DNA from 2 places in the Ochrobactrum sp. EDr1-4 genome. Region 2 is predicted to be linked to the other one. Evidence: riboswitches for the same ligand, from Rfam matches in the RefSeq annotation. Region 2 holds a riboswitch; the other holds the start of a gene.
What was found. Region 2 has a riboswitch for S-adenosylmethionine ahead of ACOZHT_RS03290 (O-succinylhomoserine sulfhydrylase). Riboswitches for the same ligand answer to the same signal wherever they lie in the genome.
Positions count from the first base shown of each region.

Region 1: another riboswitch for S-adenosylmethionine. It lies ahead of ACOZHT_RS06580 (homoserine O-succinyltransferase); the one in region 2 lies ahead of ACOZHT_RS03290 (O-succinylhomoserine sulfhydrylase).

Region 1 is NZ_JBLZOF010000002.1:33,818-37,024, reverse strand. It holds gene ACOZHT_RS06585 (NAD(P)/FAD-dependent oxidoreductase) at 1-626, opposite strand, end outside; SAM-I-IV-variant riboswitch at 1,314-1,423, shown strand; gene ACOZHT_RS06580 (homoserine O-succinyltransferase) at 1,464-2,384, shown strand; gene ACOZHT_RS06575 (GH25 family lysozyme) at 2,425-3,207, opposite strand, start outside.
Region 2 is NZ_JBLZOF010000001.1:642,136-645,342, reverse strand. It holds gene ACOZHT_RS03290 (O-succinylhomoserine sulfhydrylase) at 1-1,145, opposite strand, end outside; SAM riboswitch at 1,233-1,313, opposite strand; gene ACOZHT_RS03285 (2'-deoxycytidine 5'-triphosphate deaminase) at 1,497-2,588, shown strand; gene ACOZHT_RS03280 (GlxA family transcriptional regulator) at 2,646-3,207, shown strand, end outside.

The DNA of each region.
Region 1 (3,207 bases), on a different contig from region 2:
ATGCGCGGTCCAGCTTCCACCAGCAATATACGCGCCTGACGCGTGTCAATATTTCGAAACTCTGGCCACATCGTATCCTTGGCCAGCTCCGCAATGATGCCTGCGAGTTCAACGCCGGTCGGTCCCCCACCAACCACCGAGAATGTAAGCAATGCCTGACGTTTTGCAGCATCAGTCTCACGTTCGGCACGTTCAAATGCGAGAAGCAAGCGGCGGCGAATGGTCGTGGCGTCCTCCAGCGCCTTAAGACCGGGAGCCACTTTTTCCCAACGATCATTGCCGAAATAAGCGTGCCGCGCGCCGGTGGCTAACACCAGCGTGTCGTAGTCAATCTCGCTTCCGTTTTCGAGTTTGACTTTCTTAGTTGCTGCATCAACGTCAACAACAGTGCCAAGCAGCGTCGTCACGTCTTTACGGTCTTTGAAAAGATGGCGAATTGGCCATGCAATTTCTGATGTCGCCAGGATCGTTGTGGCAACCTGATATAAGAGAGGCTGAAAGAGGTGATGATTACGCTGATCGACAAGCGTAATGCGAACATTTGCGCCTTTCAGATCATGGATTAATTGCAGGCCACCAAAACCTGCACCGACGACGAGGATATGGGGGGTATCCGGTCCGCTCATTGAAGCTATACACCTGAGTTTGGCGTGATTACGAGTCACGCTGATCGAAGTTAGTTGCGCCTTTAAAATAACGCTACCAGACTGATCGTAAAGGACTTAACGGCAAAGTGAAACTAATTCTTGATAAAAACAATCATGTTTATATAAAAATAGTCGTAATATTAGGGATTGCCGACGTGGCAATTTTCAAAACACTATAAAATTAGTCCTGCTGCACGACATCCAAACAGTGAAATTTCGTGCAGCTAGGCCGAACCCTTGTAGACCATTTGAGATCGCGCTTTAGTATCGATATATTGGACTATCAACGCCGCAATATTGGACAGGCTAGAATTAGAAATCGTCGCGATGATTCATATGGCGTACATAGGCAAAAGCTGTGCCTGCCAAGATTGGCAAAATAACCAGTGCCATCCAGAAGAAAATATTGCTCATGTTTCCCTCCCATTTTCAGCCATGTTAACACAGTTTAAAGATATGTGAATAACGTGTTAACGGGTTACTTGTTCCCCCGTTCAGATTGCGCCCGATCCCAGCCTGTTATCGAAAGGGAGGTGCTTCTGTTTTGTTTCTGTTTATGAGGCTGAGAATCCTTTCGGATAGCCGCTGCCAAAATAAATTTCCAACAATGCATTTTTTCCGGCACTCAATAGCTATTGCCAGCAAGTGATTGTTTGATTAGAAGTAGCAGTACATCAAGAGTTGGGGCGACGCCCAACGCCAACCTGCCTTTCCGGGCAAGGTGGTACTTCCCGAAAAGGAAGGATGTGGCCCAACCGGCAAATATACGGATAAAGCCACATGCGTCTGCCCTGATATAACGAAGGACTGACGCGCATGCCTATTAAAATTCCTGACGATCTGCCCGCAACCAGTGTTCTCGAAGCGGAGGGCGTTATGGTCATGCGTGAGGCGGATGCTGTTCGTCAGGATATCAGGCCATTGAAAATCGGCCTTCTCAATTTGATGCCAAACAAAGTAACGACAGAAACTCAGATTGCGCGGTTGCTCGGAGCGACGCCCTTGCAACTGGAACTGACGCTTGTGCGCATCACCAATCATGTAGCACGCCACACGCCTGCCGATCACATGCTGTCATTTTATCAGCCATGGGAAGACGTACGTAATGAGCGCTTCGATGGTTTTGTAATTACCGGCGCGCCTGTTGAACGTATGCCGTTTGAAGACGTGACTTATTGGGATGAAATGCAGCGGGTTTTCGACTGGACGCAAACTCATGTCCATCGCACGCTGAATATTTGCTGGGCTGCGCAAGCGGCTGTGCATCATTTCCATGGAATGGGAAAGTATGATTTGCCGGGCAAGGCGTCTGGTGTGTTCAGTCAGCAAAATCTAGAGCCGTCATCACCCTATCTGCGCGGTTTCTCTGATGATTTTGCTATTCCGGTGTCTCGTTGGACGGAAGTGCGCAAAGACGATATTCCGTCAGATAGCAATCTGAAAGTTCTGGTCGATAGCCCAGAGAGTGGTCTTTGTCTGCTAGAAGATCCGAAGCATCGCTCGCTGCACATGTTCAACCATGTTGAATATGATACGACCTCACTTGCAGATGAATATTTCCGGGATATTCAGCTCTCGCCGGATACAACTGTTCCAGCAAATTATTTCCCGCAAGATGATGCCAGCCGCAAGCCGCAGAATTGCTGGCGTGGGCATGCGCATTTGTTATTCGGCAACTGGATCAATGAAATGTACCAGTCAACGCCTTATAACTTGGAAAATATCGGCAAATCCTGATCTGGATTAAGCTCATCCCTTGGAGGGATGAGCTTTTTTGTCAGGACGAACTGGCAAAACGCTGCACGAACTTGTGCCATTGATCTTCGCTTCCGTGGAAGACATTCAGATCAATTTTTTCGTTAACGCCTTGCGATAGACCTGATCCGGAATATTGCCAGAACAGCCAACGACGGCCCGGATAGACCTTGGACGGGTGCTGAGCAACTGCGCGAAGCCAGAACGGGTAGTCGATGAATGCGCCCTTGAGATTGTCATCATAGAAGTCGGGCGCGGTATAGATGACGGGACGCTTGCCGTAATGACGTTCCAGCGCATCCATGAATACCTGCATTTTTTCACGGATCTGTGCTGGCGACGGGCGGCGCTTACATGAGGAATCGCCATTCCATTCCACATCGATCACTGGTGGCAAGGCATCAGGATCGTTTGGCACGTTGCGTATAAACCAGTCGGCCTGCTGGCTTGCCACACGGCACCAATAGAAGAAGTGATATGCACCGCGCTTCAGACCGGCAGCTTTTGCGGCATTCCAGTTTTTACGGAACATTGGGTCGAGATGATCGCCGCCGTCGGTTGCTTTGATATAAGCGAAGTTTGCACCGTTCTTGCGCAATGTTGACCAATCAATATTTCCTTGCCAACGCGAGACATCGACGCCATGCACGGCATGCTGACGCGGAGACGCCTTGCCGAAATTGATTGGCTTGGCATCACGAAAACGTTGTCCATACACACGATAACGCTGCTCAGGCGCTAAGCGAACAGGCGGATATGCTGCGATCTCCGGCTTCGGCATCGAAACAGGCGTGATGATACGTTG
Region 2 (3,207 bases):
TGATCTTCGAGGCCAACCGAAATACGCAGCATACCGTCAGAAATGCCGAGTTCTGCACGCGCTTCATCGGTGAGGCTCTGATGCGTGGTTGTAGCCGGATGGGTGATGATGCTCTTTGCATCGCCCAGATTGTTGGAAATGCTGAAGACCTGCAACGCATTTTCAAACTTGAATGCTGCTTCCTTGCCGCCTTCGAGTTCGAGTGCGATCAGTGTCGAGCCGCCGGTCATCTGTTTTGCAATGATGTCTGCCTGCGGGTGATCTGCACGGCCTGGATAAATGATCTGCTTCACACCTGCCTGACCAGCAAGCGCATCGGCAACGGCTGCCGCCGACTGCGTCTGCTGACGCACACGAACGCCGAGTGTTTCAAGGCCTTTGAGCATAATCCATGCATTGAACGGGCTCATGCCTGGGCCGGTATGACGGAAGTAAGGCTGTAGCACTTCTTCGGTCCATTCCTGATCGGAAAGGATAATGCCGCCGAGGCAACGGCCCTGACCATCAATATGCTTGGTGGTCGAATAGACGACGATATGTGCACCAAGTTCCAGCGGCTTCTGGAAAAGCGGCGTTGCAAACACGTTGTCAACGATCAGCTTTGCGCCGATTTCATTGGCAATCTCTGCAACAGCTGCAATGTCGATAACCTCAAGCGTGGGGTTCGACGGGCTTTCGAGCAGCATGACTTTGGTGTTCGGGCGAACAGCTGCTTTCCAGTTTTCAATCTTCGAGCCGTCGATGATGGAGAACTCAACGCCATAGCGTGGCAGCAGTGTTTCGATAATGTAGCGCGACGAGCCAAACACAGCGCGCGCACAGATGACATGCTCGCCTGCCTGTACTTGACAGAGAATGGATGCGGCGACCGCCGCCATACCGGATGTGAAAGCGCGTGCATCTTCGGCGCCTTCGAGCGCGCACATGCGCTTTTCAAACATGTCTGTGGTTGGATTGGCATAACGCGAATAGATGAAACCCGGGTCTTCGCCAGTGAAGCGTGCTTCCGCAGCTTCTGCGGTCGGGTAGAGGAAGCCCTGCGTCAGATAGAGGGCTTCGGAAAGCTCTGCAAAGCCCGAACGGAGCGATCCTGCATGAACGAGTTGCGTTGCTGGGCGTAATTTACGGGTAGTCTTATTCGTCATTTTATCCAACCTGTCGAAAGCTGGTCGGCCGGGGCGGATTGCCTCGGCGGCCAATAAAAAAACCGGCCTTGCGAATACACAAAAGGCCGGTTACGAACCGCGGCCTTATTTTAGCGAATTCTTTAACGTGGCTGCAAGCCGGCCGGCCAAATCACCACGGAACACTTTTTCCTTATGCCTCTTGAGCGGGGTCGTCAATGCCAGAAGACGCCGACAAGCTGGAAAATAAGCAGTTTGACATGTGTTTTGATGCGTGAAAGCTGGGGAAACAGAGTCAAAATGCTGGTCTTGCGGCATTCAAGCGGTCAATGGTCTTAAACCTATTTTAAGTAATTCACGGAGTTGAGTGGCATGACGCAGAGGGAAGCAGGAATTCTGGCAGATGCGGATATTGCCGCCCTGTTTGAAAGCGGTTTGCTCAAATCTCAGCGTCCGCTCGATGCCGATCAGATTCAGCCTGCAAGCCTTGATCTGCGTTTGGGTGCGAAAGCCTATCGTGTGCGTGCATCTTTCATGCCGGGTCCGGGAACGCCGGTCATCGATAAGCTCGAACGCTTGAAGCTCCACGAGATTGACCTCACTCAAGGTGCGGTGCTTGAAACGGGCTGCGTCTATATCGTGCCGCTGCTCGAAAGTCTGTCGCTTTCGCCAGAGCTTTCAGCATCCGCCAATCCAAAAAGCTCGACTGGACGCCTCGATATTTTCACCCGTGTCATCACCGATGGCGCGCAGGAGTTCGACAAGGTTCCGGCTGGCTATAATGGCCCGCTTTATCTTGAAGTCAGCCCGCGCACATTCCCGATTGTCGCGCGCACTGGCTCGCGCCTGTCGCAAATCCGTTTCCGTCAAGGCCGCGCACAGCTGACCGAAGCCGAACTTGCGGTGCTGCATCAGACCGAAACGCTGGTGGCTGCCGAAATGCCGAACATCTCCGGCGGCGGCATTGCGCTCTCGGTTGATCTTTCTGGTGGCGAAGACAGGTTGATCGGTTATCGTGGCAAGCACCACACTGGCGTTGTCGATGTTGATAAGCGCGCCGCCAATGACGTTCTCGACTTCTGGGAACCAATCTATGATCGTGGCGCGCGCGAACTGGTGCTCGATCCGGATGAGTTTTACATCCTTGTTTCGCGTGAGGCAGTACATGTGCCGCCGCTATATGCTGCTGAAATGACGCCTTTTGACCCGCTGGTCGGTGAATTCCGTGTGCATTATGCAGGCTTCTTTGATCCGGGCTTTGGTCACACCGCTGCTGGTGGAACGGGAAGCCGTGCGGTTCTGGAAGTGCGCAGTCATGAAGTGCCGTTCATTCTCGAACACGGGCAGATTGTCGGCCGTCTTGTTTATGAGCATATGCTGCATCGCCCGAAGGCGCTTTATGGCCTTGATCTTGGATCAAACTATCAGGCGCAGCAGCTCAAGCTCTCCAAGCATTTCAGGTGATTGCATTCTTCCCAGTTCCGTCTCTATAAAATAGGGAATAGGTGGAGGATTGCTTTGGTGAAAAACGGGAAAGATGAGGTGCGGGAAATCGCGACGGACACGCCAGCGCGTCGTTTGTCTGTGGGCATTGTCGCATTGCCGGGCTTTACGCTGACCGCATTGAGCCTGTTTCTCGACCCGTTTCGCCTTGCAGCCGATGATCGCGATAAAAGCCGCCAAATCCGCTGCGGTTGGAAAATCTGCACCCTGTCTGGTGGTCCGGTCACATCGAGTTCCGGCATGGTGATCGAACCGACCGCGCCCATTGGTGAACTGGACGACTGCGATTATGTAGCCGTTGTTGGTGGTATTCTTGGGCAATATCGTCCACGCCAGCAGGCTTTGATTGATCTCATCAAGCGTGCCGATAAGCGTGGAAAGACAGTGGTCGGGCTCTGTACGGCAGCATTTTTGCTTGCCGAAGGCGGGTTGCTTGATGATCGCAATTGCTGTGTAAGCTGGTTTCACCATGACGATTTTATCAATCTTTTCGATGGCTATTCAGCTGATACGACAAGTCTGTTTCACCGCAGCGGACGACACTATACCTGCGCGGGTGGTCTGGGTGCTGCTTCGCTGT